2 regions of the Micromonospora sp. WMMD754 genome follow, and region 1 is predicted to be linked to the other one. Evidence: riboswitches for the same ligand, from Rfam matches in the RefSeq annotation. Region 1 holds a riboswitch; the other holds the start of a gene.

Region 1 (15,206 bases):
GCTGGACGCGCTCTCCGGCGGCCGGTTCCGGCTCGGCGTCGGCCGCGGTGGCCCCTGGGTCGACCTGGAGGTCTTCGGCACCGGCCCGGACCGTTACGCGCACGGCTTCCCCGACGCCGTGGAGATGCTGCACCGCTGGCTGTCCGGCACCGCCGAGGTCGCCGGCGTCGGCCGGTTCCCGTTCCGCGCGGTGCGGGTGGTGCCCCGACCGCCGGCTCCGATCCCGTTCTGGGTCGCGGCCACCTCGCCCGGCACGGTGGACCTCGCCGCCCGGTACGGCCGGCCGGTGCTGCTCGGGCTGCACGCCGACCTGCCGGAGAAGGCCGCCCTACTGCGCCGCTACGCCCGGGTCGCGGCGGAACACGGCCACGACCCGGCGGCGGTTCCGCACGCCAGCGCGCACCTGGCCTGGGTGGCGGACAGCGACGCCGAGGCCGCCGGCACGGTGCGCGACCACCTCCCCGGGCTGCTCGCCGGCACCCGCCACCACGTCCGCCTCGACGGCGCGCCGGCCGGACCGGCCGATCCGCACGCGTACGCCGACCACCTGACCGCGATCCACCCGGTCGGTTCGCCGGACCGGTGCCGGGAGAGGGTCGCGGCGGCCGCGGCCCTGCCCGGGGTGCGGCACCTGCTGTTCCAGGTCGAGGTGACCGGGGACCGGCGGCGGACCCTGTCCACCGTCGACCGGTTCGCCGCCGAGGTGCTGGCCCTGCCCTGACCCGGACGGACGAAGCGGCCGGTCGGGTCGCCGTGTCGCCGCCCGCCGACCCCGGCGGGTCCGGTACGCTCCGGCTCATGGAAATCGTTTCCACTTACGACGGCGGGGTGCGGGTCCGGTGAAGGTGGCGTTCGTCGGCAAGGGCGGCAGCGGGAAGACGACCCTCGCCGCGCTCTTCGCGCGGCACCTGGCCGCACTGTCCCGCCCGGTGCTGGCCGTGGACGCGGACATCAACCAGCATCTCGCGGTCGCGCTCGGCGCCGATCCGCAGGCGCCCCCGCCGGTCGACCCGCTCGGTGCGCACCTGCCCGCCATCAAGGAGTACCTGCGCGGCGACAACCCCCGCATCCCGACCGCGGCGGAGATGGTGAAGACCACGCCGCCCGGGCGCGGCTCACGACTGCTGCGCATCGCCGAGGACAACCCGGTCTACGCCGCCTGCGTCCGGCCGGTCGGCGGCGTCCGGCTGGCGGTGACCGGCGAGTTCAGCGCCGAGGACCTCGGCGTGGCCTGCTACCACTCCAAGGTCGGGGCGGTCGAACTGCTGCTCAACCACCTGGTCGACGGCCCCGGCGAGTACGCGGTGGTGGACATGACCGCCGGCGCGGACTCCTTCGCCTCGGGCCTGTTCACCCGCTTCGACCGCACGCTGCTGGTCTGCGAGCCGACGGTGCGCAGCGTCGGCGTCTACCGGCAGTACGCCGGCTACGCCCGGGAGTACGGCGTGACCCTCTCGGTGGTCGGCAACAAGGTCGAGGACGAGGGTGACGTCGCCTTCCTGCGCGAGCACGTCGGCGCCGACCTGCTCACCTGGTTCGGTCGGTCCGGCTACGTCCGGCGGGCCGAACGGGGCGAGATCGGCCCGTTGACGGGCCTGGAGGCCACGAACCGCGCCGCGCTGGACCGGCTGGTCGAGGCGGTGGACGGCACGCCGCAGGACTGGACGGCGTTCACCCACTGGGCGCAGGAGTTCCACCGCCGCAACGCGGTCGCCTGGGCGAACGAGCGCGCCGGCGTCGACCTCACCGCGCAGATCGACCCGGAGTTCCGGATGGGTCCGCGGGCGTTGGAGGCGTCGCTGGTGGCGGGCGGTTGACCGGCGCCGGGGGTCAGGCGGCGCAACGCTCGCAGGTGCCGAAGATCTCCAGGGTGTGGTCGACGTCGGTGAAGCCGTGCTCGCTGGCGACCTGGTCGGCCCACCGCTCCACCGCCGGGCCGGCGACCTCCACGGCCCGGCCGCACTGCCGGCAGACCAGGTGGTGGTGATGGCGACTCTGGCTGCACCGCCGGTAGAGATGCTCACCGCCGGGCAGCCGGGCGGAGTCGATCTCGCCGTTGTCCACCAGCATCTGCAGCGTCCGGTAGACGGTGGTCAGGCCGACCTTCGCCTGGCGCTGCACGAGCATCTGGTGCAGCTGCTGCGCGCTGTGGAAGCCCTCCAGCTCGCGCAGCAGGGCCAGCACCTCGGCGCGCTGCCGGGTGTTCCGGGTCGCCCCGGTCGTCGCCTGGGTCACCGTGCGCCGCCTTCCCTCGTGCGGGCGCCCTCCGGCACCCGGTCGCGCCCGCGGCCCGCCGACCACGTGACATCCGGAACCATTATGCCTTGCGCATATGTGCCTCTCACGCCCCCGCCCGGGCCGACACGAACCGGACAGAGACTCACAGTGACGGATACGTCACCGTAGGATGCCCCCCGTCGACCCGAGAAGGTGATCCGACTGAGCACGACCGATCCCGCCGCTCCGGCGGCGCCCCGCTCCGGCGCGGCGGACACCGCCGCGCCACCACCCGGCCGGGACCGGGTGGTCGGCTCCACCGAGGTGCTCTGCGTCCTGCTCGTCCTGGTCGGCGTGCTGCACCGGCAGGTGGGTTCGCTCGTCTCCGACCCCCGCCTGCAGACCTGGCTGACCGTCTTCGTCTCGGTGCTGGTGCAGGCGATGCCGTTCCTGGTCTTCGGGGTGGCGCTGTCCGCGGTCATCGCGGTCTTCGTACCCCGCTCCTTCTGGGCCCGCGCCCTGCCCCGGCATCCGGCACTGGCGGTGCCGGTCGCCGGCGCCGCCGGGGTGGTGCTGCCCGGCTGCGAGTGCGGCTCGGTGCCGATCGCCGGTTCGCTGATCCGGCGCGGCGTCACCCCCGCCGCCGCGCTCGCGTTCCTGCTCGCCGCGCCGGCGATCAACCCGATCGTGCTCACCGCCACCGCGGTGGCGTTCCCGCGCAACCCGGAGATGGTGGTCGCCCGCGGCGGGGCGAGCCTGGTGGTGGCGCTGGCGATGGGCTGGCTGTGGCTGCGCCTGGGCCGGTCGGAATGGATCCGCCTGCCGCACCGGGCCCACCTCGACACGATGCCGCGCGCCACCGCGTTCTGGGCGGCGTGCCGCCAGGACGTCGTGCACGCCGGCGGTTTCCTCGTGCTCGGCGCGATGGCCGCGGCCACCATCAACGTCGTCGTGCCCCAGCAGGCCCTGCACGACCTGGCGGCCCGCCCGGTGCTGTCGGTGCTGGCGCTCGCCGCGCTGGCGGTGCTGCTGTCGATCTGTTCCGAGGCCGACGCGTTCGTCGCCGCGTCGCTGTCCCAGTTCTCGCTGACCGCCCGGTTGACCTTCCTCGTGGTCGGCCCGATGGTCGACCTCAAGCTGGTGTCCATGCAGGCGGGCATGTTCGGGCGCGCGTTCGCCCTGCGCTTCGCGCCGGCCACCTCCCTCCTCGCCGTGCTCGTCGCCGCCGTCGTCGGGACGGTGCTCTGGTGAACCAGGGCAGCCAGGCCGTGGTGCTGGTCCTCCTCGGGGGCGCGATCCTGCGGGCCAGCCTCACCGATCTCTACCTGCGCTACGTCAAGCAGGGGCTGCGCCCGTTCCTCATCGCCGCCGGCGCGGTGCTCGTCGTCGCCGCGGTGGTCGCCCTGGTGCAGGAACTGCGTCACCTCAACCGGGCGGACGACGCCGGCGACGGGGCGGACGACGGCCACGGTCACGGCCGCTCCGGGCCGGCGGTCGGCTGGTTGCTGCTGCTCCCGGCGCTCGCCCTGCTCTTCCTGGTGCCGCCGGCGCTCGGCGCGGACACCGCGTCGCGTGCCGGCTCCGCCCTGACCGAGGACCGGGACGTCGCCTACCCGCCCCTGCCACCCCGGGAACCGGCCGAGCTGACCCTCCTGGAGTACGGCTACCGCGCCGTCTACGACGACGGCCGCACCCTGCGGGGCCGGCAGCTCCAGCTCACCGGCTTCCTCGCGCCCGGGCCGGACGGACGCCCCATGCTCGCCCGGATCGTGCTGTCCTGCTGCGCGGCCGACGGCGTGCCGATCAAGGTCGGGCTGCGGGGCGAGGTGCCCGCGCTGCCGGCCGACACCTGGATCCGCGCCACCGGCCGGTGGATCCCGCACACGGTGAAGGACCCGGTCAACGACGCGGACGTGCCCTCCTTCCAGGTGGACACGTGGGAGCGGATCGCGGCGCCCGCCGAGCCGTACGAGTGACCGGCCGGCGCGCTCGTCCCGAGCGGGACGCCGCGCCGCCCGGTCCCCCATCAGACGACGGGCGATCCGGGGCCCTGTGTCACGCCCGGTGACACCGGATCACCAGGAGGCCTTGCGGATCCCGGGGAGCTCGCCGCGCAGAGCCAGTTCGCGGAACCGGACCCGGGACAGCCCGAACCGGGTCAGCACCCCGCGCGGTCGACCGTCGATCTGGTCCCGGGAGCGCAGCCGGACCGGGCTGGAGTCGCGGGGTAGCCGGGCGAGTCGACGGACGGCCTCCTCGCGGGCCGCCGGGTCGGTGTCCGGGTGCCTGATAGCCCGCTTCAGCCCGGCGCGGCGCTGCGCGTACCGGTCGACGAGCCCGACCCGGCGGGCCTGCCGGTTGCCGAGGCTGCGGCGCGCCATCAGCGGGCCTCGCGGAACTCGACGTGCCGGCGCACCACCGGGTCGTACTTGCGCAGGACGAGGCGGTCCGGGTCGTTGCGGCGGTTCTTGCGGGTCACGTACGTGTAGCCGGTGCCGGCGGCGCTGCGCAGCCGCACGATCGGACGCACGTCGGTCGGTCGGGCCATCAGACCTTGACCCCTCGGGCGCGCAGCTCCGCGACGACCGCCTCGACGCCCCTGCGGTCGACCGTGCGCAGTGCCTTGGCGGTGAGGGTCAACCGGACCCACCGCGCCTCCGACGGCAGCCAGTAGCGGTGGTTCTGGAGGTTGGGGTTCCACCGGCGCCGGGTGCGCCGGTGCGAGTGCGACACGGCGTTGCCGAAGCTGGGCTTCGCGCCGGTGACGTCACAACGTCGGGACACGGTGATCTCTCCTTGTGGTTGCTCGAACCTCAATGACACGGACCTTTTCTCTCCATCGACCGATCCGGCACAGGGGCCGGCGCGACGCCCGGAGGGCCCGAGGACGCCGCGCCGGCCGGCCCGCTCCGTGCGAGGTACCCCCTACCTCTCGCGGGCCGGGCCGATGGTATCGGAATTCGATTTCATAAGCCGGGCCGCTTCCCGCTTCGAACCGCTCGGCAGCCACCCTATACTGACAATGATTTTCAACAACACCCACCGGGAGGACCGACATGTCGACGTCACCGCTCGCACCGTCCGACGTGGTTGCCGCCAGGGCCGACGCCCGTCCGTCGTTGACGGTGCTCAGCGGCTTCTGGACGTCCACGACGTACGCCGCGGCCCGGGCGCTCCTCGCGGCGGACCCGTCACTGCTGCTGGTCCGGCACGACCTGGCCGACCTGCGCTCGGGCACCGTGCACCGGGTGGTCCGGGACGTCGGGGGCGTGCTGGAGGACGAACGGATCGCGCTGGCGCACGGGTGCGTGTCCTGCACCCTGCGCGAGGACGTGCTGCCCACCCTGGCCCGCCTGGCCCGCGCCCACCCCCGGCGGGACCTGCTGCTGATGCTGCCCGAGGTGGTCGAACCGGAGGCGGTCGCCGCCGTCTGCGCGCACTGCCTCGTCGACGGGCAGCCGATCACCGACCTGCTCACCGTCGACTCCTACGTGACCGTGGTCGACGCCGAACACCTGCTCGACGGGCTGGCCCGCACCGACGACCTCAAGAGCCTCGGCATCGCCGCCGCGGACAACGACGACCGGGCCCTCGCCGACGTGCTCGTCCGGCAGATCGAGTACGCCGACACCCTGGTGCTGTGGGGACACTCCCGCGAGGGCGCGTACGACACCGACCGGCTGGCCGTGCTGCTCGACCGGATGGCGCCCTGGGCGACGCGGATCCGGGTCGACGACGACACCGTCGACGCGAACCTGCTCACCCGGCAGCTGCGCGGCACCCTCCGCCACCGCCCCGAGACCCCGGCCGTGCTGACCCGCGGATTGGAGGGCCACATCCTCGGCGTGCACGAGCCGCACCCGGACTGCGGAATCGTCTCGGTGGTCTTCCGCGCCCGCCGCCCCTTCCACCCCCGCCGGTTGCACGACGTCCTGGAGGAGGTCAACGCCGAGGTGGTCCGCTCCCGCGGACACGTCTGGCTGGCCAGCCAGCCGGACACCGTCGTGGCGTGGGACTTCGCCGGCGGCGGTCTCGCCCTCGGCGGTCTGGGCCGGTGGCTCACCGCGCTGCCCGACCCGTACTGGGACGAGGTGTCCGACCACCGGCGGCTCACCGCAGCGCTGGACTGGGACCCGTACTACGGCGACCGGCACCAGCACCTGGTCCTCATCGGCGTCGACCTCGACCCGGCCCACCTGCACCGCACGCTCGCCGGCTGCCTGCTCACCGACGCCGAACTCGCCGACGGCGAGGACGGCTGGCGACGGTACGACGACCCGTTCGCCGGCTGTTTCCCGCTCGCCGACCTCGACCGCACCGACACCGAAGGAGAGCCCGCATGAAGCCCGACATCCACCCCGGGTACCGGCCCGTCGTCTTCCGCGACCGCGCCGCCGACTTCGCCTTCCTCACCCGGTCCACCGCCACCGGCGACCAGACGGTCGAGTGGACCGACGGCAACACGTACCCCTACCTGGCGGCGGGGTTCCGCACCGCGGCCGAGTGATCGACGTGCAGATCTCCTCGGCCAGTCACCCCTTCTGGACCGGCCGGCAACGCCTCCTCGACACGGAGGGGCGGATGGAGAAGTTCCGCGCCCGCTACGCCAACCACGCGTCGCGGCAGACGCGCTGAAGCGGACATGGCGACCGGGCCGCCTGCGCCGGCCCGGTCGCCACGAGGGGGGCCACGTCCGGCACCCCGACGCCCGGCGTGACGGATCGCACCGCCCGGAACTATCCGCCCCCTCGACCCGACCAACCGGACGAACACCGATCTTCGAGGGGACAACGTCATGCCCAGCACCACCAGCGGCCGGCTCCTGCGCCCGGCGGCCCTGATCGCCGCCGCCCTCCTGGCCGCGTCCGTCGCCGCCTGCGGGTCGTCCGACGACCCGACGACCGCCGCGCCGTCGGCGTCGACGACGGCCTCGGCATCCGCCGCCGCGTCGGCCGGCGTGCTCGGCATCCGCGACCCGTGGGTGAAGGCCGCCGACAAGGGCATGACCGCGGCGTTCGGCACCCTCGTCAACGACGGCGACGCGGACGTGACGATCACCGGGGCGACCACCGAGGTCTCCCCGATGGAACTGCACGAGATGACCATGAAGGACGGGAAGATGGTCATGCAGGCCAAGCCGGGCGGCATCGTGATCAAGGCGCGCTCCAGCGCCACGCTCGAGCCTGGCGGCGACCACCTGATGCTGATGAACCTCGCCAAGCCGGTGAAGGCCGGCGACGAACTCAGCTTCACGCTCACCTTCGCCGACGGTCGCACCCAGACGTTCACCGCCGTGGCGAAGCCGTTCACCGGCGCCCAGGAGTCCTACGCCCCCGGCCACGGCGAGTCTCCGATGCCGGAGATGAGCATGAGCCCGGCCTCATGACCGAGGGCTCCCCCACGGGCCGCCGGGTGAGCAGGCGCGGCCTGCTCACCGGCGGCGCCGTCGCCGCCGGGGGCGCGCTCGCCGGCGGCGCCGCGATCGCCGTCGCCCGTCCCGACGATCCCCGGGTACGCCCCGCCGAGCCCGTCCCGGTGGCCCAGGTCGGCAGCGCGGTGGAGCCGTTCCACGGCGCCCGGCAGTCCGGCGTGACCACCGAACCGCAGGCGCACGCGGCGTTCGTCGCGTTCACCGTGAAGCCCGGCGTCGACCGGGCCGCGCTCGGGCGGATGCTGCGGCTGCTCTCCGACGACGCGGCCCGGCTCACCCGGGGCCGCCCGGCGCTGGCCGACACCGAGCCGGAACTCGGCCTGCTGCCCGCCCGGCTGACCGTCACGTTCGGCTTCGGCCCCGGCCTCTACGCCGCCGCCGGGCGCGCCGACCGCCGGCCGCCGTCGGTGGCCGACCTGCCCGCGTTCCGCATCGACCGGCTGCAACCCCGCTGGTCCGGTGGGGACCTGCTGCTGCAGATCTGCGCCGACGACCCGCTCACCGTCGCCCACGCCCAGCGCGTCCTGGTCAAGGACAGCCGACCCTTCGCCACGGTGCGCTGGGTGCAGCAGGGCTTCCGCCGGGCCGCCGGGGCCGAACCGGGCCGCACCCAGCGCAACCTGTTCGGCCAGCTCGACGGCACCGCCAACCCGAGACCCGGCACCCCCGCCGACACCGCCGTGTGGGTCACCGACGGCCCGGACTGGTTGCGCGACTCCACCACGCTCGTCGTCCGGCGGATCAGCATGAACCTGGAGACCTGGGACCTGCTCGGTCGCACCGACCGGGAGATCGCCGTCGGGCGGCGCCTCGACACCGGCGCGCCGCTGACCGGCACCGCCGAGCACGACGAACCTGACTTCGCCGCGCTCGGGCCGGACGGGCTCACCGTCATTCCCGACTTCTCCCACCTGACCCGGGCGCGGGTCACCGACGACCGGCAGAAGATCCTGCGCCGGCCCTACAACTACGACGGCGTGCCGACCGCCGAGGGGCACGCGGACAGCGGGCTGGTCTTCGCCGCGTACCAGGCCGACATCGCCCGGCAGTTCCTGCCCATCCAGCGCCGGCTCGCCGAACGGGACCTGCTCAACGAGTGGACCACACCGATCGGCTCCGCCGTGTTCGCCGTCCCGCCCGGCTGCCCGGAGGGCGGCTGGGTCGGCCAGCAGGTGCTCGGCTGACCACCACCAGGAAGGCTCCTCCCCCGATGCGTACCCGATCCGCCGTCGCGTTCCTCGCCGCGCTGCTCGCCGCCGCCGCGCTGCTGCTGGCGCCGGCCGCGCCGGCCGCCGCGCACAACACGCTCCAGGCGGCCGCGCCGGCCCAGGACGCCCGGCTGACCGCCGCGCCGACGACGGTCACGCTGCGGTTCCTCCAGCAGCTCAACCCGCAGTTCACCACCATCGTGCTCAGCGACTCCGGCCAACGGAAGGTCCCCACCGGCGCCCCCGCCGTCGACGGTCCCACCGGCACGATCTCCGTCGACGAGCCGCTGGCCAACGGCACCTACACGGTCGCCTACCGGGTGGTCTCGGCCGACGGCCACCCGGTGCAGGGCTCGTACCGGTTCACCGTCGCCGACCCGGCGGCCCCGGCCGTGCCGGCACCGGCGGCTGCCACGACCGGCGGCGACGCGGGTCCGACATCGACCGCCGCGGGTCCGGCGTCCGCCGCGGCCGGTGGTGACGACGGCCCGCCGGCCGTCCTGCTCGCCGCCGGCGTGGTCGTCGTCGTGGCCGTGGCCGGCGCGGCCCTGCTGCTGTTCCGACGCCGCCGCGCCTCCTGAACCACGACGCCGGCCGAACCCGGCGTCCCGTCCGAAGTCAGGTCCGCACCGTGCACCAGCCCACGCCGTCCCCGACACCCCGTTCCCTGCCCGACACCGGCCGCCCGGAACAGGCCGGGCCAGGCCGCCCGGAACAGGCCGGGCCGGACCGCTCGGAGCGACCCGCGTCGGCGGCCGGTGGCTGGCTCGTCGGGCTGGTGGCGGCCGGTGCGGCGGTGGCCGTGCTGCTGCTCGCGCTGCGCCTCGGCGGCGCGCTCGCCGCCGCGATCCCCGGTTTGCCCGATCCCGGCCCGGTCACCACCTGGGCGCTGCCGCCGGTGCGACTGCTCGCCGACGCGCTCGCCACCCTCACCGTCGGCTTCGCGGTGACCGCCGCGTTCCTGCTGCCCGGCGACGGGACGAGCGTGTCCGCGCACGGCTGGCTGCTGCTGCGCCGCGCCGGCCTGACGGCGGCCGGCTGGGCCGTGACGAGCCTGACGCTGCTGGTGCTGACCGTCTCCGACCTGCTCGGCGTGCCACTGGACCGGCTCGGTGCGGCGAGCGTGGTCAGCTTCGGCGTCGACATCGCGCAGGGCCGCTCGTTGCTGGCGCAGGCGGGGCTGGCCGCGGTGGTGGCGGTGGCGGCCCGGGTCGGCGTGTCCCGGGGTACGGCGGCGCTCGCGTCGGCGGTCGCGCTGGTCGGGTTGCTGCCGCCGGCGCTGACCGGGCACGCGGCTGGGGCGGGCAACCACCAGATCGCCGTGTCGAGCCTCGCCCTGCACGTGCTCGCGGCGGCGTTGTGGGCCGGCGGTCTGGCCGCGCTGCTGAGCATCCGGCGCAGCCGGCACCTGCCCGGGGCCGCCGCGCGGTACAGCCGGCTCGCGCTGGCCTGCTTCGTCGCCGTCGCGGTCAGCGGCCTGGCCAACGCCGCGGTACGCCTCGGCGCGGTGGACCAGTTGTGGCAGTCCCGCTACGGGTGGCTGGTGCTGGGCAAACTCGCCGCGCTGGTGGCGCTGGGGCTGATCGGCGCGGCGCATCGCACGCGTACCCTGCCGGGTCTTCGTGCCGGGCGGCGCGGCGCGTTCGCGCGGTTGGCCGCCGGGGAGCTGATGGTCTTCGCCGCGACGGTCGGCCTGGCCGTGGCGCTGTCGCGCAGTCCGACGCCGGTCGCCGAGCCGGTCGACGCCGACCCGGTGACCGAGGTGCTGGGCTTCGGCATGCCGGCCGCGCCCACCGCGGCGCACCTGCTCGGGCAGCCGCTGCCCGACCTGTTCTTCCTCACCGTGACCGTGGTCGGGATCGCCGCCTACCTGGCCGGGGTGCGGCGGCTACGCCGGGCCGGGCACCGCTGGCCGGCGGCGCGCACCGCGAGCTGGGTCGGCGGCCTGCTGGTGCTGGCCGCCGCCACCGGCCTGGGTTTCGCCCGCTACGCGTACGTGTTGTTCAGCGCCCACATGGCCCAGCACATGGTGCTGTCCATGCTGGTGCCGATCCTGCTGGTCGGCGGCGCCCCGGTCACGCTCGCGTTACGGGCGCTGCGCCGCCCGGACGACCCGCAGGTGCGGGGCGCCCGGGAGTGGCTGCTGCGCGGCCTGCACAGCCGCCTCACCCGGCTGCTCACCCATCCGGTGGTGGCGCTCGGCATCTACACCGCCAGCCTCTTCGGCCTCTACTTCAGCGACCTGCTCGGCACGCTGATGCGCTCCCACCTCGGGCACCTGGCCATGCTGGGGCACTTCGTGGTCTCCGGCTACCTGCTGTTCTGGGTGCTCATCGGCATCGACCCGGGCCGACCCCGGGTGCCCCACCCGATCCTGGTGCTCATCCACCTGGCCGCGATGATGGCGCACGGCTTCTTCGGACTCGCGCTCATGCAGACCACCACCGTCATCGCACCGGACTGGTACCTCGGCGTCCATCCCGGATGGGCGTCGTCGCCGCTGGCGGACCAGAAGCTGGGCGCCGGCATCGCCTGGGCGTTCGGCGAGATCCCGGCCGCCGTGGTGATGGTCCTGCTGGTCCGGCAGTGGATCCGGGCCGACGAGCGCGAACAGCGCCGCCTCGACCGGGCCGCGGACCGGGCCGAGGCCACCGGCGAGGACGACGACCTGGCCCGCTACAACGCGTTCCTGGCCGCCACCGCGCGCCGCCCCGACCGGAACTGATCGGAGCATCGGCGGGAACTTCCGCGCGGTCCGGTCCGACCATTCACCCGGGAGACGGCAACCGCGCACACCGGCACGGCTCGACGGGCACGGGCCGGCCCGTTCCCCAATTCCTGTTTCCCGATCGGAGTTGCCCTGATGTCTGTGACCGAACTGCCCGGCGACCGCGCGCCGGACTCCCCCGCCACACCGCCGGACGCCGCCCGACCGCCCCGCCGGCCCGCGCCGCTGACGGCCCTGCTGACCCGCCTGCACTTCTACGCCGGCGTCCTGGTCGCGCCGTTCCTGCTGGTCGCCGCGCTCACCGGGCTCGCGTACACGATCACGCCGCAGCTCGACGCCGCGCTCTACGGCGACAAGCTCACCGTCACCGCGGTCGGCGGGCAGCCGCGACCGCTCGCCGACCAGATCGCCGCCGCCCGCGCCGCGCACCCGGACGGCACGCTCACCGCGGTGCAGCCGGGCGCCGGTGACCGGACCACCCGCGTGGTGTTCGCGCGCGAGGATCTCGGCGACCGGCAGCACACCGTCTACGTCGACCCGTACACCGCCGAGGTGGCGGGACAGCTCACCACCTGGTTCGGGTCGACACCGGCCACCACCTGGCTGGACGACCTGCACCGCAACCTGCACCTGGGCGACGTCGGGCGGCACTACTCCGAGATCGCGGCGAGCTGGCTGTGGGTGCTGGCGCTGGGCGGCGTGGTGCTGTGGTGGCGCCGGCGCGCCGCCGGCCGCGCCCGCGCCCGGCACCTGCTCGTGCCCGACCTGTCCGCCGGGCGGGGCGTACGCCGCACCCGGGGCTGGCACGCCACCACCGGCGTCTGGCTCACCGTGGGTCTGCTCTTCCTCGCCGCAACCGGTCTGACCTGGTCCCGCTACGCGGGGGCGAACTTCGGCGCCGGGTTGGACGCGTTGCGCGCCGGCACCCCGGAGATCTCGACCACGCTCGACGGCGCGCCGCCCGCCACCGGCGGTGGGGAACACCGGCACGGCGGGACGGCCACCGCGCCGGCGGCCGACCCGGCCACGTACGACCGGGTGCTGGGCGCCGCCCGCGCCGCCGGCCTGTCCGGCCCGGTCGAGATCGCACCGGCGGCGCACGACGGTGCCGCCTGGACGGTCGCGCAGACCGACGACACCTGGCCGGTCGCGTACGACCGGGTGGCCGTCGACCCGGCCGGCGGCACGGTGACCGCGCGCAGCGACTTCACCGACTGGCCGCTGCTGGCGAAGCTCAGCAAGCTCGGTATCCAGGCCCACATGGGCCGTCTCCTCGGGCCGGTCAACCAGGTCCTGCTCGCCGCGCTCGCGCTCGGCCTGCTCTGCGTCGTCGTCTGGGGCTACCGGATGTGGTGGCAGCGCCGGCCCACCCGCGCCGACCGCCGGGCGCCGCTGGGCGCACCGCCGGCCCGGGGCGCGTGGCGCGGCACGCCGTGGTGGGCGCTGTTGGTCGGCGTGCCGGTGGTGGCGGCGCTCGGCTGGGCGCTGCCCTGGTTCGGCGGCACGCTGCTCGGCTTCCTGGTGGTCGACGCCCTGACCGGGCTGCTCGGGCGCCGGCGCCGGCGCCGGAGCGTCCCGGTGTCACCCGCCCCGGCCGGCAGCTGACCGGCGTCCCGCCCGGCGACCCTCCACCCGGGGCCGCCGGGCGGGGCCCGGCGGCCCGAAGGTGCTGGGTTACGCTGCCGGCAGCGCTGGTTCACCCGGTCGGCCCCGGCCGGGTGTCGCAAGAGGGAACCCGGTGGAAGTCCGGGACTGCCCCGCAGCGGTGAGTGGGAACGACCGCCGTCAACGAAGCACTGGGCCACCCGGCCCGGGAAGCGACGGCCAGTAGGCGACCTCGTGTCGTGCCCGCGAGTCCGAAGACCTGCCCGCGCCGCGCGCACCGACCGGTGCGCGCTGCCGTCGACCTCGCGGGTGGGTCGGGCGGGTGACACGCCGCACGCGAACCGTCGGCGTGCCCTCGACGATGCGCCCCGCCCGGTCGGCGGTCCGCTTCGCGAGGACGGAACCACACGTGCCCGACACCAGCACGCTCACCGGCCGACCGCCGTCGGCCTCGCACCTGACGCTGTCGCAGATCATGGACCAGCACCACACCAACCTGATGGGTACGGTGCACGGCGGTCGGATCCTCAACCTGATCGACTCGGTGGCCGGCGTGGTCGCCGCCCGCCACTCCGACGGACCGGCGGTCACCGCCGCCATCGACGAGACGGCCTTCCTGCGCGCGGTGCGCGTCGGCGACGTGGTCCACGTCGACGCCCGCATCACCTGGGCCGGGCGCAGCTCGATGGAGGTGGCGGTGAAGGTCAGCGCCGACCGCTGGGACCGGGCGGTGCCGCCGGTGGACGTGGCCACCGCGCACCTGGTGATGGTGGCCGTGGACGACCACGGCCACCCCCGCGCGGTGCCGCCGCTGCGCCCCGAGACCGACGGCGACCGGCGCCGCTACCGCGAGGCGCACATCCGCCGGGAGCACCGGCTGGCGCTGCGGCGGGCGCTGCTCGACGGCGGGAGCGAGGCGTGACGGCCGGACTGCCGCCGGCCGTGCTGGCGGGCTACCTCGCGGCGATCGTGCTGCTCATGCTCACCCCGGGACCGGACATGATGTTCGTGCTCGCCAACGCCGCCCGGTACGGCGCCCGGGCCGGCGCGGTGGCCGCGCTCGGGGTCGCCGCCGGCGAGGCGGTGCACGTCGCCGCCGTGGTGGCCGGGCTCGCCACCGTGGTCGCCGCGTCGCCGGTGCTGTTCACCGCTATCCGGTGGGCCGGCGCGGCCTACCTGGTCGTGCTGGGGGTGCGGGCGTTGCGCGGCGCCGGACGGCCCGGCGCGTCGGCGGACCGGGCCGACGGGCGGGCCGGCCGGGCGTTCCTGCGCGGTCTGCTGACCAACCTGCTCAACCCGAAGATGATCCTGTTCAGCGTGGCGTTCCTGCCGCAGTTCGTCCGGCCCGGCGAGGGACCGGTGACGGCGCAGCTGGTGCTGCTCGGCGCGCTCTTCGTCGCGGTCCAGCTCACCGTCGACCTGGCGCTGGGGCTGGGCGCCGGCCGGATCGCCGGCCGGTGGGGCGACAGCCGCTGGTCGCGGCGCATCGACCGGGTCTGTGCCGTGGCGTTCGTCGCGCTGGGGATCCGGCTGGCTGCCGGTTGACGTCCGGGGTGGCCGGTGGGCGCGGCGGCGCTCACCGGCCGGGCGTGGCGCCCAGCCCGTCGTCGACCCGCCGCGCCGCCGCGGCCGGGCCCGCCGGCACGTCGCCCGGCCGCTCCTGGTCGAGGTGCAGGCGCAGCAGCACCCAGCCCAGCGACACCCCGCCGATGAACAGGTAGGCGGCCTGGGTGCCGAACGTGTCCCAGCAGGTGTGCAGCGTGACGGCCGCGGCGAAGGTCAGCAGGAACGCCGCCAGCCGGCGCCCGCCCGGCGCGGCGGCGAGGGCGAACAGCGCGCCGGCGGTCAGGCCGGTCCAGGACAGGTGCGCGGCGGGCGCGGTCAGGCCCCGGATCAGCAGCGTCTGCTCGACCGTGCCGAGGTTGCCCTGGGACCCGACCAGCGCGGTGAACGCGTAGCCCATCGTCTCCAGCGCGGCGAAGCCGGCGCCGGAGGCCACCCCGATCACCAGACCCTC
Region 2 (15,206 bases), 480 kb from region 1:
GCGGTCTTCTCCGATGCGGTGGCCCGGGTGCACGTCCACCGGGTGGCAGTGCTGCCGGAGACCGTGCTCGGCGAGCTGCCCACAGGCACCTACGCGTTGATCATGACGCACGACCATGCGGAGGACCTCTCCCTCTGCGACGCGATGCTGCGCGGCGGTGAATTCGGCACCATCGGCCTCATCGGTTCGGCGGGCAAGTGGGCCCGGTTCCGCACCGAACTCGCCGCACAGGGCCACGACGCCACGGCCATCGCCCGCATCACCACGCCCATCGGGCTCGCCGACATCCACGGCAAGGAGCCCGCGACGATCGCCGTCAGCGTCGCCGCCGATCTCCTGGGCAGGATGGAACATCACCAGGCGATGGCCGACGACCGCGCTCCCTCGGCGGCCCGGCCATGACCCTCTACCGCGCTCAGGTCGTCGACACTCCCGACGACCCGTTCCGCGGCGGCGCGCTCCGCTGTGACGGCGATGCGGGGCTGCTCGTCGAGGACGGGCGGATCGTCGAGCGGGATGCCTTTGCCACGCTGCGCTCCCGACACCCGGAGGCACAGCTGGTCGAGCTCTCCGATGGAGTCCTGCTACCCGGCCTGGTGGACGCCCATGTGCACTTCCCGCAGGTCCGCGTCATCGGTGCGCTCGGGATGCCGTTGCTGGAATGGTTGGAACGCTGCGCGCTGCCCGAGGAGGCACGGATCGCCGAGATCGACTACGCGCGCGTGGTAGCCGGCGAGTTCGTCTCGGCCCTCACCTCGGCAGGCACGACCACCGCTCTGGTTTTCGGCTCGCACTTCGCGCCGGCGGTGGACGCACTGTTCCAGGCGGCCGCGGGGCACGGCCTACGGATCACCAGCGGCCTGGTCGTCGGTGACCGGATGCTGCGGCCGGAGCTGCACACGTCCGCAGAGCGCAGTTACGACGAAGGCCGCGAGCTGGCACGGCGCTGGCACGGCGTCGGACGCAGTCGGTACGCGGTGACCCCCCGGTTCGCGTTGTCGTGCAGCGACGAACTGCTCGCGTCATGCGGGGAGTTGCACCGGGATGTGGTGGGCAGCTGGTTCACGTCGCACCTGAACGAGAACCTCGACGAGGTCGCCACGGTCCGGCGACTGTCCGGCACCACCAACTACCTGGACTGCTACGACCGGCACGGACTGGTCGGCCGACAGAGCGTCTTCGCACACAACGTGCATTCGACTGACACCGAGCTGACCCGGCTGGCCGAGGCCCAGGCCAGCGTGGCGCACTGCCCGACGAGCAACGCGGCGCTGGGCAGCGGCATGTTCCCGCTCAACCGCCACCTCGCCCACGGCGTCCTTGTGGCACTCGGCTGCGACGTGGGTGCGGGCACCGGCTTCTCGCTTCTCAAAGAAGGGCTGCAGACGTACCTCCTGCAACGTTTGCGCGGCGCGGACGGCGTGCCACTCACTGCTGCCCATCTGTTGCACATGGCCACGGCGGCGGGGGCACAGGCCCTGGGCCTGCGGGACCAAATCGGCGACCTGAGCGCCGGCAGGCGGTTCGACGCGATCTGGATACGACCCCGTCCGGGCACGGTCCTGGAGATTGGCATACGCCACTCGAACGGACCAGAGGATGCACTTGCGAAGGTATTTGCGCTGGCCACGGCGGACGACCTGGGGCAGGTGTGGATAGACGGAGCACCGGTCAGGGCCAAAGCCATCGACGCTCGCACCCTACGCCCTCGCCCCGTCGGCAACCTGACCATTTTTGCGGCGAACAAGGCAGCCCAGCGCACCGACAGCGACGAGCGGACGCGTCATCGCAGTCGAGCCGGCACCGACGGTGGCGTGAGCCGATGACGACCTGGAGTCTGGATCGGTTAAACACCGCGCCCGAAGACGAGCGCCTCCGGTCGGCCCTACGCCGGTGCTGCTCGGCAGAGGCATGGGTGACCGAGGTCATCGTCGGGCGGCCCTACGCCAATGAGGACGAGCTCTGTGCGGCCTCCGACGCCGGCACCGCCATGCTCGACGAGGCCGGCTTTGCCGAGGCGTTGGCCGGTCACCCACAGATCGGCAAGCCAACGAGCGGCAGCGGTGGACAGTGGTCGCGGCGAGAGCAGGCAGGAGTCGGCACCGCGGACGAGGAGCTGCTGACGAGTCTCGGCCAGGCCAACGCGGCCTACGAAGAGCGCTTCGGGCACCTGTACCTGGTTTACGCGAACGGACGATCAGCGGCGGAGCTGCTCGCCATCTGCCGCTCCCGGTTAGCGAACGACCCGGCGACCGAGCGCCGGGTAGCGCTCACAGACCTGGCCGCGATCAACCGCCTCCGGCTGGGCAAACTCCTGCGATCGGAGGGCTGATGAGTCTCTCGACTCACGTATTGGACATCACCACCGGCCTCCCCGCGCCGGAACTCGCGGTCGTCGTCGAGCGCTGTCATGGCGACGCGTGGCAGCACCTCGCCCGGGCTTGTACCGACGCCGACGGGCGCGTCCGCGAGCTGTACGCACCCCAAGCGGGCGTACACCGACTCCGGTTCGACACTGGGCGGTACTTCGTCGATCGCGGCGTCCATACCTTCTACCCCGAGATCGTGGTCACCTTCCAGGTCGTCAACAAAGGGGCGCACCATCACGTACCACTGCTGCTCGGGCCGTTCGGCTACTCGACCTACCGGGGGAGCTGATGGGCGCGGATGGTCGTCATGAACGACACCTACAACTCAGGAGGTTCCGTGGGCTTCACGACTACTCCGGTGCGATCGTTCTGGCTGACATGGCCAGCAGGAATAATTGCTGCGATCAGCTGGGCCCTCGGCCACTTCACACGAGTTGCGACCTTTGATCTCGCGTTCGTCGCGGGTCTGTCGTGGATGCTCGGCGTGCTCCTAAGCGACGGCGCAAGTCGCTACCTCGTCGCGGGCGACGAGCGTCCTCGCGGCGACACCGACCGTCAGCCGGAGACCGAGCAGTCACCCTGAGCGATCTGGCAGCGCCTGCGGCGGCCGCCCAACAAGTGCCTGTGGGTGGCACCAAGTAGCACGTTGCTCGGCGTGACGCAGCGGACGGCACCCGCACGACCTCGTGAAGCTGTACGCCCGCGAACAGCGGGTCTTGCCGCCTCGATGAGGTAGCTGTGCTCCTCGAGGGCTTCGGGTCGTGGCGCGTAGGCGAGATGGGCGAGATGGGCGAGACCAGCGATGGTGGCCATGTCGGCAGAGGCAACCCAGGCGCCGGCGTTGTGGTCCTGGTCGGCGGCCGCAAATAGTGCGATCGGGATCCAGTGGCAGTGATCGGGATCTTGGCTGGTCTTGGCGAGCGCGGCGAGAAACCCAGGCAGAACGGCAACGCGCCGAGCAACGCCACCAAGCGCCAGCCGAAGAAGAACCCCGCATACCCGCTCGCCTCAACGAGGATCAGATCATCGCCATTGTCGAGGAGCTCGGAGACCTCGTGGACGCCCTGCGGGACGCCGAGCCGGAACACAAGCTGGAGGTCTACCGCAGCCTCGGGTTGCACCTGACCTACGACCCGGAATCACAAACGGTGCGGGCAAATGTCGATCTTGCCACGCACCGTTGGGATTCGGTTCGTGTCCGAGGGGCAACACGAACCGTTACCCCACCGCCGATGACGCTCAGCACAACTCTGAAGCTCGCGCCCCCGCTGCTCAACGAGCGGCCGGTGCCTGACGGCACCGGCCGCTTTTTCACGCCCGCCGGAGCAACCGGCACCGACCAACCCGAGGGACATCTCCCTTGACAACCAACCCATCTGCCACGACAGCGAGTCACCACCCTGGGTCTGATCGGCAGAGTCGACACGCCTGGCAGGGTCCTCGTCGCCGGTCGTGCGGGCGTCGAGGACCCTGCGCTCAGCTTCCCTCTACCGGTGGTGGCTGGCCGGCGGTGGCGGCGACGAGCAGGGACAGCTCCCGGACCAGGTCGTCCATGGACTGGCCGCTGCCCGCGCGGACCAGCCCGAGGGCCAGGTCGGCGAGCAGGTAGAACCCGAGGGTGCAGGCCTGCTCGCCGGGGAACGCGGCGAGCAGCTCCTCGGCGCCGGCGAGGTCACCGCGGTGCTTCGCAGCGATGACCCCGGCGGCGCGTTGGAGGAGTTCCGCCGCGGCGGGGGTGGTCTGATCCACCAGGTCAGATCTTCGGGCTCGTGGCGCGGGCGGCGTCGAAGCGGGCGATCACGTCGGACCAGTTGACCAGGTTCCACAGCCGGTCGACGTAGTCGGGGCGGACGTTGCGGTACTGCAGGTAGTAGGCGTGTTCCCAGGCGTCGAAGACCAGCAGCGGCGTGGTGCCCTGGCCGACGTTGCCGTGGTGGTCGTAGACCTGCTCGACGATCAGTCGCCGCCCGAGCGGTTCCCAGGCGAGGACGCCCCAGCCGGAGCCCTGCACGCCCTTGGTGGCCGCGGAGAGTTGGCCGGCGAACGCGTCGAAGGAGCCGAAGTGCTCGTCGATCGCGGCGGCGAGTTCGCCGTCGGGGCGGTCGCCGCCGTCCGGGGACAGGTTGCCCCAGAAGATCGAGTGGAGCACGTGGCCGGAGAGGTTGAACGCGAATGTCTTCTCCAGGCCGACCAGCGTGCCGAAGTCGCCCTTCTCGCGGGCCTCGGCGAGCTTCTCCAGGCCGTCGTTGGCGCCCTTGACGTACGCGGCGTGGTGCTTGCTGTGGTGCAGTTCCAGGATCTCGCCGGACATGGCCGGTTCCAGCGCGCCGTAGTCGTAGGGCATGTCGGGCAGGGTGTAGAGCGCCATCAGGGATCCCTTTCGGTGATGCTGCCGTAGTTTTGTTGTTGCCAGTATCTTGCAACAAGGTGCCGGTTGTCGTGAGGAGCGGGGATTGATCACATCGCCTGTCGACCGGGTGAGCGCCGTGCTGGATCGGCTCCGCCGTGCCGGTCTCCGCACGACACTCGCGCGTCGCGGCGTCGTCGACGCGCTTGGCGAGGCCGCTGAGGAGCGCCGGCATCTCAGCGCCACGGAGGTGCATCTCCGGCTCACCGGCCGGGGACTGGTGGTGGAGCTGTCCACCGTGCACCGCGTACTCACCCACCTGGTGGACCTCGGCGTGGCCCACGTCGTGCCGGTGGGTGGCGCGGCGACGTTCGGGTTGGCCGACCTGCCGCACCATCACGCGGTGTGTCAGGGCTGCGGCGGCATGCGCCAGCTGACCGCCTCGGCGGTGGCGGGAACGGTCACGGCCGCCCGTGCGGTCGGCGTCGAGGTGGATCCGGACGGGGGTAACGGCGGGGTGGTCGTGTACGGGCGGTGCGCGCCGTGCCGCAGCAGGACCACCTGACCGCGCTGGCCGGTCGCACGGCCGCGCCCCTCCCCCGCAGGCACCGGACGGATCTCACCGACCGCGGTGAGCTGACGGCGCTGGCGGTGTGCCTGGCCAACACGCGGTGGGACGACACCACGCAGATGTGCGCCGCGGTGACCCGGTGGCCGGGCCTGGGCGATGGGCTCACGTCGACCGGCCTCGCGGTGTTGGGGGCGGCGGGCCGGCAGCTTCGCGCGGTCTTCGTCGACGCCGCCGCGGGCCGGGACCGGGAGGCTGTCGGCCGGCTCAACCGGCTGCTCACCCGGCACCGGCTGCGGCCGGTCATCTCCGGCACCGGCCCGTCGGATCGCCATCTGCACGTCGCCGCGGTGGGCAGCGACCCGGCGGTGGAGTATGTGGCGGCGGCGGTGTGGGCGCTCGCGGTGTTCCTCTGCGAGCAGGGCGTCGACCGGTTCAAGGTGTGCGCCGAGCCGGGGTGTGGCGCGGTGTTCCTGGACGGGAGCACGAACCGGCGTCGCCGGTTCTGCTCGCCGCGCTGCGCGACCCGCACGCACGTGCGGGCGCATCGCGCGCGGCGGCGTGTCACCTGACGGCGGTCAGATGATCGCGGTGAGCGCGGTGAGGATCTCCTCGGCGGTGCGACCCGAGGCTCCGCCTTGCGCCAGGCGGGCGGTGCCGCCGCCGCGCCCGTCGAGGGTGGCCTTGACCAGGTGTACGGCGCCGAGCGGGTCCGGCGTCGCCGCGGTGGTGGCAACGACCAGTCGGGTGTTGCGTGACGCGGACGCGGACGCGGCGACCGCGACCACGCCGGGCTGGTCCTGGGGTAGCGCGGCGCGGATCAGCTCGGCGAGCTGCCGTGGGTCCTCGCCGTCGGCGGCGACGACGGCGACGTGGCGGGTGCCGTTGATGCGTACCGCGTCGGCGGCGAGGCGTCGGGCGCGCTGCGCGGTGAGTTCGCGGGTGAGCTGGTCGGCGCGGCGTTCTGCGGTCTTGGCGCGGCCGAGCAGCGCGCCGATGCGTTCGGGTAGGTCCTCGCGCGGTGCCTGCAGCTGCGCGGCGAGCTGGGTGACGAGGTCCCGTTCCCGGGTGAGGTAGCGCAGCCCGTCGAGGCCGACGACCGCCTCGACGCGGCGGTGACCGGCGCCGACGGACGACTCGCCGGTCAGCGCGAGCAGGCCGATCTGGCTGGAGTGGGTCACGTGGGTGCCGCCGCACAGCTCACGGGACCAGGCGCCGCCGATCTCGACGACCCGGACCTGCTCGTCGTAGGTCTCCCCGAACAGGGCCAGGGCACCGAGGTCCCGGGCCCGGGTCAGCGGCATGACCTGCGCGGTGACCGGCAGGTCGTCGCGCAGCGCCTGGTTCGCGACGTCCTCGACCTCGCTGCGCGTGGCCGGGGAAAGGCCGCCGGGCCAGGCGAAGTCCAGCCGCAGGTAGCCGGGCCGGTTGTAGGAGCCGGACTGCAACGCGGTCGGGCCGAGGACCTGCCGCAGCGCGGCGTGCAGCACGTGGGTGCCGGAGTGCGCCTGTCGGGCACCGAGGCGCCAGCTCGCGTCGACGCGCGCGGTGAGGCGGGCGCCGACCGTCAGGTGCCCGGCGGTGACGCGGACCTGGTGGGCGACGAGTCCCTTGACCGGGCGCTGCACGTCGATCACCTCGCCCGCGCCGTCGGGGCCGGTGAGGTGCCCGGCGTCGGCCGCCTGTCCGCCGGACTCGGCGTAGAACGGGGTGACGTCGAGCACCACGGTGACGATCTGCCCCTCGGTCGCGGCGGGCACCGGTTCGCCGTCGGTCAGGATCGCCACGATCGTCGATTCGGTCGTCAGGTCGGTGTAGGCGCGCCAGTGCGTCGGGCCCGTCGTGTCGACGATCCGCCGGTAGGCCGACAGGTCGGTGTGCCCGGTCTTGCGGGCCTGCGCGTCGGCCTTGGCCCGGCTGCGCTGGTCGGCCATCAGCCGGCGGAAGCCGTCCGCGTCGACCTGCAGGCCCTGCTCGGCGGCGATCTCCAGGGTCAGGTCGATCGGGAAGCCGTACGTGTCGTGCAGCTGGAACGCCTTGTCACCCGACAACGCCGGCTGCCCCGCCGACTTCGTCTCGGCGATCGCGGTGTCCAGGATCGTGGTGCCGGCGCGCAGCGTGGCGAGGAACGCGTCCTCCTCGGCGTACGCGTACTGGGAGATCCGGCCGAACTCCTCGGCCAGCTCCGGGTACGACGGGGCCATGCAGTCCCGCGCCACCGGCAGCAGCTCCGGCAGGGCCCGGTCCTGGTAACCCAGCAGCCGCACCGACCGGATCGCCCGGCGCATGATCCGCCGCAGCACGTAGCCACGGCCCTCGTTCGACGGGGTCACGCCGTCGCCGATCAGCATCAGCGCGGTGCGCACGTGGTCGGCGACCACCCGCAGCCGCACGTCGTCCGGGTGCGACTGGTTGGCCGCGTGACCCGAGTGCACGCCGTAGCGCTTGCCGGTCAGCTCAGCCGCCCGGTCCAGGATCGGCTTGACCTCGTCGATCTCGTAGAGGTTGTCCACGCCCTGCAGCAGCGAGGCCATCCGCTCCAGGCCCATGCCGGTGTCGATGTTGCGCGCCGGCAGGTCGCCGAGGATCGGGAAGTCCTCCTTGCCGACGCCCGGGCCGCGCTCGAACTGCATGAAGACGAGGTTCCAGAACTCCAGGTAGCGGTCCTCGTCGACCTCCGGACCGCCCTCCCGGCCGTACTCCGGGCCGCGGTCGTAGTAGAGCTCCGAGCACGGGCCGCACGGGCCGGGGATGCCCATCGACCAGAAGTTGTCGGCCTTGCCCCGGCGCACGATCCGCTCGGTGGGCACGCCGGTGGCCCGCCAGATGTCGTACGCCTCGTCGTCGTCCAGGTAGACCGTCGCCCAGATCCGCTCCGGGTCCAGCCCGAAGCCGCCCGCCTCGACCGACGTGGTGGCCAGGTCCCAGGCGAGCGGGATCGCCCCGTCCTTGAAGTAGTCACCGAAGGAGAAGTTGCCGTTCATCTGGAAGAACGTGCCGTGCCGGCTGGTCTTGCCGACCTCGTCGATGTCCGGCGTCCGGATGCACTTCTGCACGCTCGTCGCCCGCGCGTACGGCGGGCTCTGCTGTCCCAGGAAGTAGGGCACGAACTGCACCATGCCCGCGTTGATGAACAACAGGTTCGGGTCGCTGATGGCGGGCAGCGGAGCGGACGGCACCACGGCGTGCCCGTTCGCCTCGAAGTGGGCGAGGAACCGCCGCTTGATCTCCGCCGTCCGCATACCACCCATCCCTTACTGCAACTGTTTGGCAATTGCATAGTATGGGCAACTGTGCAGACCTCGACCGGCACCCCACGACCCATCACCCGATACGGCACCCCGGTGCTGCACCGCCGCTGCGCCGAGGTGACCGTCTTCGACGACGCCCTCACGCAGCTCGTCGCGGACATGTTCGCCAGCATGTACGCCGCGCACGGCGTCGGCCTGGCCGCCAACCAGATCGGCGTCGACGCCCGGATCTTCGTCCTCGACTGCCCCGACGCCACCGGCGCCCACACCGTCGCCCACGTGATCAACCCGGTCCTGCACCTGCCCGAGCAGCGGGATCTCGTCACCGACAGCGAGGGCTGCCTGTCCGTGCCCGGCCAGTACGCCGAGGTCACCCGCCCGGCCACCGCCGCCGTTTCCGGCCTTGACCTGCACGGCCGGCCGGTGCGCATCGACAGCACCGGCACCCTCGCCCGCTGCCTGCAACACGAGGTCGACCACCTCGACGGCCTCGCCTACGTCGACCGGCTGCCCGCCCGCACCCGCAAACGCCTCCTTGCCGCCGCGGCCGAACACCCCGGCGTCGGCGTCGGACAGGACTGAGCGGTGCCGGTCGTCCTCGGCATCGAAACGTCCTGCGACGAGACCGGCGTCGGCATCGTCGCCGACGGTGTCCTGCTCGGCGACGCCCTCGCCACCAGCATGGACGAACACGCCCGCTTCGGCGGCGTCGTGCCCGAGATCGCCGCCCGCGCCCACCTGCACGCCATCACCCCGATGGTCCGCCACGCCCTCGACCGCGCCGGCCTCGGCTTCGCCGACATCGATGCCGTCGCCGCCACCGCCGGCCCTGGCCTCGCCACCGCCGTACAGGTGGGCCTCGCCGCCGGCAAGGCCTATGCCCTCACCCTCGGCGTCCCCCTCTACGGCGTGCACCACCTGGCCGGCCACGCCGCCGTCGACGTCCTCGACCACGGCCCCCTCCCCGCGCGCAGCGTCGCGTTGATCGTCTCCGGCGGCCACACCAGCCTCCTACTTCTCGGCGACCTCGCCCGCGACCCCGTCGTCCACCTCGGCGACACCGCCGACGACGCCGCCGGCGAAGCCTTCGACAAGGTCGCCCGGCTGCTCGGCCTGCCGTACCCCGGCGGCCCGGCAATCGACGCCGCCGCCCGCCACGGCGACCCCACCGCGATCGCCTTCCCCCGCCCCATGACCGCACCCGGCGACCTGCCCTACCGGTTCTCGTTCTCCGGCCTGAAAACCGCCGTCGCCCGCTGGACCGAACGCCACCACGGCCCGTTGCCCGTCGCCGACATCGCCGCCTCCTTCCAGGAAGCCGTCGCCGACACGCTCACCCGCAAAGCCGTCGCCGCCTGCCGCGGCCACGACATCGACACCCTGCTGCTCGTCGGCGGCGTCGCCGCCAACAGCCGCGTGCGCGCCCTCGCCCAACAGCGCTGTCACGCCGCCGGCATCACCCTGCGCGTGCCCGCACCCCGACTCTGCACCGACAACGGCGCCATGATCGCCGCCGTCGGCGACCTCCTCGTCCGCGCAGGTGTGGGCCCGTCAGCGCTGACTCTCGGCGCCGACCCCAACGCCGTCCTGACCCGCGCCACGATTCCCGGCGCCGCCTTGCAAGGGTGAGAACGACGCCCAGGTCGCCGGCCTGCACGCCACCCTGTCCGGCGGCGTGTCAGCCCAGGGCGAGGCGGACGCCGAGGGCCACGAACGCGACCGCGCAGAGCCTGTTGATCCGCCGCGACCACCGCCGGTCCGCCAGCCTGCCGGCGAGCCGGCCGGCGCCCACGCCGAGAGTGATGTCCACGGCGAGCTGCACGGCGACGAACAGGGCGCCGAGCAGGACGAGCTGCGCCGTCGCGTCGCCGGCACCCGGATCGACGAACTGCGGCAGGAACGCCACGCTGAACAGGATCATCTTGGGGTTGAGCAGGTTCGTCACCAGTCCACGCAGGAAGGCCCGCCCGGGCGACGCGCCGCGGTCCGGATCGTCGGCGGTGACCGGATCGCGCCGACACGCGGCCCGGACCCCCAGGACGATCAGATACGCGGCGCCGGCCCATCGGATGGCGGTGAACAGGACCGGTGACGCGCTGATCACCGTGGCCAGTCCTCCGACCACCGCGGCGACGTGCACGGCTTCCACGGCGGCGACGCCAAGCGCGGCGACGACCCCGGATCGGGCGCCGTAGCGGGTGGCGTTGGCCAGCACGAACATCATGTCCGGGCCGGGCGTGACCATGAGGACGACGATCGCGGCGAGATAGCCGGCGAGCACCGCAACGGACAGTCCGAGCACCGTTCAGCCCTCCCCGGCGCCGTTGAGCAGGGCCCGGCGCAGCGCCAGCCGGTGCTCCCGTCGGATCTGCGCCTCCCGGTAGCGTCGCCGGTCCCCGTCGGTCTGCGGCAGCAGCGGCGGGACGGCGCGGGGATCGCCGTGATCGTCGACGGCCACCATCACCAGGTGTGCCGTGGCCACGTCGACCGGGGGCACCGCGCGGTCCCAGCGGTCCGCGCTGACCCTCACCGCCACCTCCATCGAGCTGCGGCCGGCCCAGGTGATCCGCGCGTCGACGTGGACCACGTCACCGACGCGGACCGCGCGTAGGAAGGCGGTCTCGTCGATGGCTGCGGTGACCGCCGGGCCGTCGGAGTGGCGGGCGGCGACGACCCCGGCGACCGAGTCGATCAGGTTGAGGATCCGGCCGCCGTGCACCGTACCCATCAGGTTGGTGTGGTGCTGGTCCATGATCTGCGACAGGGTCAGGTGCGAGGCCGACGGTGGTCGGCCGGCGAGTGTGATGGTGTCGGGCACTGTGCGGGTCCGTCCTCGATGCAGCGGACCGCCGACCGGAGGGCGCGCGTCGAGGGCACGCCGACGGATCGCGTACGGCGTGTCACCCGCCCGGACCCACCCGCGAGGTCGACGGCAGCGCGCACCGGTGGTGCGCGCGACGCGGGCAGGTCTTCGGACTCGCGGGCCGGACCGGGTTCGGTCGCCTACTGGCCGTCGCTTCCCAGGCCGGTGGCCCAGTGCTGATGACGGCGGTCGTTCCCACTCACCGCTGCGGGGCAGTCCCGGACTTCCACCGGGTTCCCTCTTACGACACCCGGCCGTCGCCGACCGGGTGAACCAGCGCTGCGACCATTTTAGCCAGTCGTCAGGGTGTCGGCGACGCGCCAGGTCGGGGCGGGTGACGTCGGTCTCTCGCGTCCTGATCGGTGCCGTCGACGTGTCCCGCGACTCGGACACGGCCACTCACGCACCGCACCGTCGTCGTACGATCGTGCGCGGTGCTGGTTCGCCTCCCCGCTTCGGCGGGTGGGCGTCGTAAGAGGGAACCCGGTGCGAGACCGGACTGCCCCGCAGCGGTGAGTGGGAACGACCGCCGTCATCGAAGCACTGGACCGGAAAGGTCCGGGAAGCGACGGCCAGTAGGCGACCTCGTGTCATGCCCGCGAGTCCGAAGACCTGCCAGCGCTGCGTGCGCCGTCCGGTGCGCGCCGTCGACGGCCTCTCGGGAGGGCCAGGGCGGAAAGCCGGTACGCCCGCCGTATCCGCTTCTCCCTCCCGGTGGCCGCCAGGCACCTCGAGGGAAGGACCATCAGTGACCACTCCATTCGGCCAGAGCACCGTGCTCGGCTATCCACGCATCGGCGCGCACCGCGAACTGAAGAAGGCGGTCGAGGCCTACTGGGCCGGCACGCTCGACGCCGCCGGCCTGCACGAGACCGCCGCCGGGCTGCGGGCGCAGGTGTGGCGGACGCTGCGCGACGCCCGCCTCGACGCCATCCCGTCGAACACCTTCTCCTACTACGACCAGATGCTCGACACCGCCGTCGCCGTCGGCGCGATCCCCCACCGGTTCACCCGCCTCGGCCTCGACGACCTCGACACGTACTTCGCCATGGCCCGCGGCGTCGACGCCGAACCGGCGCTGGAGCTGACCAAGTGGTTCGACACCAACTACCACTACCTGGTCCCGGAGATCGACGCCGACACCCGCTTCGCCGCCCACCCCGTCAAGGCGCTGAGCGAGTACGCCGAGGCCCGCGCCCTCGGCATCACCACCCGCCCGGTGCTGATCGGCCCGGCCACGTTCCTGCTGCTGGCCAAGGGCGCCGACCCGTTCGCCCGGCTCGACGACCTGGTCGACGCCTACGCCGGCATCCTCACCGCGCTCGCCGGGGCGGGTGTGCCGTGGGTGCAGCTCGACGAACCCGCCTACGTCGCCGACCGCACCGCGGCCGAGATCGATGGTCTCCACCGCGCCTACCGGCGCCTCGGTGACCTGCCGAACCGGCCGCGGATCTTCGTCGCCACCTACTTCGGTGAGCTCGCCGACGCCCTCCCGGCGCTGCTCGACGCCCCGGTCGAGGCCGTCGGGGTCGACCTCGTCGCCGGTCCGGGGAACCTCGAACGGCTGACCGGTGCCGGCCCCTTGGGCGGGAAGACGATCGTCGCCGGCCTCGTCGACGGCCGCAACATCTGGCGTACCGATCTGCGGGCCGCCGTCGCCGCCGGAGCCACCGTCGCCGCGCTGGCCGACCACGTCGCGGTGTCCACGTCCTGCTCCCTGCTGCACGTCCCGGTCGACCTGAGCGCGGAGACCCGCCTGGACCCTCGGCTGTCCGAACGGCTCGCGTTCGCCCGGCAGAAGCTCGACGAGGTCGTCCTGCTCGGGCGCGCATTGCGCGACGGCACCACCGCCCTGCCGGCACCACTGCCGGCCACACCGGCGTCCTGGCGGCGCGACGAGATCCGCGGACGCCTCGCCGCGCTGCGCCCCGAGCACCGGCGACGCGGCGACTACTCCGACCGGGCCGCCCGCCAGCAGCGCCGCCTCGGCCTGCCCGCGCTGCCCACCACCACGATCGGCTCGTTCCCGCAGACCCCCGAGCTGCGCGCGGCCCGCGCCGCCCACCGGGCCGGCACCCTCGACGACGCCGGCTACACCGCGCGGATGCGCGCCGAGGTCGCCCACGTCATCCGCCTGCAGGAGAACCTGGGCCTGGACGTGCTCGTGCACGGCGAGCCGGAACGCAACGACATGGTCCACTACTTCGCCGAGCAGCTCGACGGGTTCGCCGCCACCGACCACGGCTGGGTGCAGTCCTACGGCACCCGCTGCGTACGCCCACCCGTCATCCACGGCGACGTCGCCCGCCGGGCGCCGATGACCGTCGCCTGGTCCACCTACGCCCAATCCCTGACCAGCAAACCCGTCAAGGGCATGCTCACCGGACCGGTCACCATCCTCGCCTGGTCCTTCGTCCGCGACGACCAACCACTCGCCGACACCGCCGACCAGGTCGCCCTCGCCCTACGCGACGAGTGCCGCGACCTGGAGACCGCCGGCATCCGCGTCATCCAGGTCGACGAACCCGCACTGCGGGAAACCCTGCCGCTACGCCGCGCCCACCAGCAGACCTACCTGGACTGGGCGGTCGGTGCGTTCCGGCTGGCCATCAGCGGCGTCGCCGACGACACGCAGATCCACACCCACCTGTGCTACTCCGAGTTCGGAGAGGTCATCGCCGCCATCGACGCCCTTGACGCCGACGTCACCAGCATCGAGGCGTCCCGCTCCAAGATGGAGATCCTCGACGACCTCGCCACCATCGGCTACCACCGCGGCATCGGACCCGGCGTCTGGGACATCCACTCCCCCCGCGTACCGCCGCACGACGAGGTCGCCGACGCGCTGCGGCGCGCCGTCGCCGCGGTGCCCGCCCACCGGCTCTGGGTCAACCCCGACTGTGGCCTGAAGACCCGCGGCTACCCCGAGGTCGAAGCGTCCCTGCGGCGCCTCGTCGCGGCGGCGGCCGAGGTAGGGCAGGGCTGACGTCGTCGCCGGGTGGCCACGCGACAACGGTCACCCGGCCCGGCCGGTGGGCGGCGTCCGGGCTCAACCCGCGAACCCCGCGCCCTGCCCGCACATCCTCACGAAGTCGCGGGAACCACGATCGGGTGGCGTCCGACTACCGGGATGTCGGGTGAGCGCCGTGGCGCGACACGGGGAGGGCCACGCGTGGAGGTTCAGGTGAGGGGCGAAGCCCGGCACGACGCGACGGCCGAATGGGCGGGCGCGCGAGGAAGCTGCGGGCCACCCATTGGGCGCAGCGCGCCACGGCCAGTCGAGTGAGCGCCGCCGCGGTGACATTCCGGGCCGTCACCTGCCGGTACGGCCGCAGGACCGCGGTGGACGCGGTGGATCTGGTCGTCGACCCGGGTGAGCACGTGGCGTTGACCGGCGCCAACGGCTCCGGCAAGACGACCCTGCTGCGCGCGGCGCTCGGCCTGCATCCCCTGGCCGGCGGCGGTGTCGGCGTGGACGGGTTCGAGGCGCGGCGCGGCGCGGAGTGGGCTCGACGCCGGCGGGAGGTGGCCTGGGTGCCGCAGCGCCTCACCGCGGGCCGGTTCCCGCTGCTGGTCGACGAGTTGCTCGACAGCGGCGGCGGGCCCGGGGCCGCGCGGGACGCCGCCGCCGATCTCGGTGTCGCGGGGCTGGGCCGCCGCCCGCTGCACACCCTCTCCGGAGGGCAGTTGCAGCGGGTTTTCCTGGCCCGTGCCCTCGGCGCGGTCGCGGCCGGCGCGCGGGTGCTGTTCGCCGACGAGCCGACCGCCGCTCTCGACTTCGACGGGCAGGAGCAGGTCGCCGCGCTGC

The links. Region 1 has a riboswitch for cobalamin ahead of ACN27B_RS27720 (acyl-CoA thioesterase). Riboswitches for the same ligand answer to the same signal wherever they lie in the genome.
Region 2: linked by a shared signal. The riboswitch ahead of metE (5-methyltetrahydropteroyltriglutamate--homocysteine S-methyltransferase) and the one ahead of ACN27B_RS27720 (acyl-CoA thioesterase) in region 1 are both predicted to bind cobalamin.

Annotation. Positions count from the first base shown of each region.
Region 1 covers NZ_CP186058.1:5,879,253-5,894,458, forward strand. The annotation lists gene ACN27B_RS27645 (LLM class flavin-dependent oxidoreductase) at 1-721, shown strand, start outside; gene ACN27B_RS27650 (ATP-binding protein) at 840-1,817, shown strand; gene ACN27B_RS27655 (Fur family transcriptional regulator) at 1,831-2,235, opposite strand; gene ACN27B_RS27660 (permease) at 2,440-3,468, shown strand; gene ACN27B_RS27665 (TIGR03943 family putative permease subunit) at 3,465-4,193, shown strand; gene rpsN (30S ribosomal protein S14) at 4,293-4,598, opposite strand; gene rpmG (50S ribosomal protein L33) at 4,598-4,765, opposite strand; gene rpmB (50S ribosomal protein L28) at 4,765-5,001, opposite strand; gene ACN27B_RS27685 (CobW family GTP-binding protein) at 5,274-6,560, shown strand; partial or broken gene ACN27B_RS27690 (type B 50S ribosomal protein L31) at 6,557-6,852, shown strand; gene ACN27B_RS27695 (copper chaperone PCu(A)C) at 7,013-7,603, shown strand; gene ACN27B_RS27700 (Dyp-type peroxidase) at 7,600-8,832, shown strand; gene ACN27B_RS27705 (copper resistance CopC family protein) at 8,859-9,437, shown strand; gene ACN27B_RS27710 (cytochrome c oxidase assembly protein) at 9,488-11,581, shown strand; gene ACN27B_RS27715 (PepSY-associated TM helix domain-containing protein) at 11,720-13,189, shown strand; cobalamin riboswitch at 13,260-13,470, shown strand; gene ACN27B_RS27720 (acyl-CoA thioesterase) at 13,599-14,111, shown strand; gene ACN27B_RS27725 (LysE family translocator) at 14,108-14,734, shown strand; gene ACN27B_RS27730 (PrsW family glutamic-type intramembrane protease) at 14,766-15,206, opposite strand, start outside.
Region 2 covers NZ_CP186058.1:6,354,574-6,369,779, forward strand. The annotation lists gene xdhC (xanthine dehydrogenase accessory protein XdhC) at 1-402, shown strand, start outside; gene ACN27B_RS29660 (guanine deaminase) at 399-1,826, shown strand; gene uraD (2-oxo-4-hydroxy-4-carboxy-5-ureidoimidazoline decarboxylase) at 1,823-2,332, shown strand; gene uraH (hydroxyisourate hydrolase) at 2,332-2,658, shown strand; gene ACN27B_RS29675 (hypothetical protein) at 2,677-2,952, shown strand; gene ACN27B_RS29680 (hypothetical protein) at 3,425-3,733, shown strand; gene ACN27B_RS29685 (superoxide dismutase) at 3,846-4,118, opposite strand; gene ACN27B_RS29690 (superoxide dismutase) at 4,123-4,737, opposite strand; gene ACN27B_RS29695 (Fur family transcriptional regulator) at 4,823-5,281, shown strand; gene ACN27B_RS29700 (CGNR zinc finger domain-containing protein) at 5,260-5,856, shown strand; gene alaS (alanine--tRNA ligase) at 5,863-8,526, opposite strand; gene def (peptide deformylase) at 8,578-9,117, shown strand; gene tsaD (tRNA (adenosine(37)-N6)-threonylcarbamoyltransferase complex transferase subunit TsaD) at 9,121-10,164, shown strand; gene ACN27B_RS29720 (LysE family translocator) at 10,214-10,837, opposite strand; gene ACN27B_RS29725 (acyl-CoA thioesterase) at 10,841-11,353, opposite strand; cobalamin riboswitch at 11,481-11,691, opposite strand; cobalamin riboswitch at 11,820-12,032, shown strand; gene metE (5-methyltetrahydropteroyltriglutamate--homocysteine S-methyltransferase) at 12,147-14,384, shown strand; gene ACN27B_RS29735 (metal ABC transporter ATP-binding protein) at 14,741-15,206, shown strand, end outside.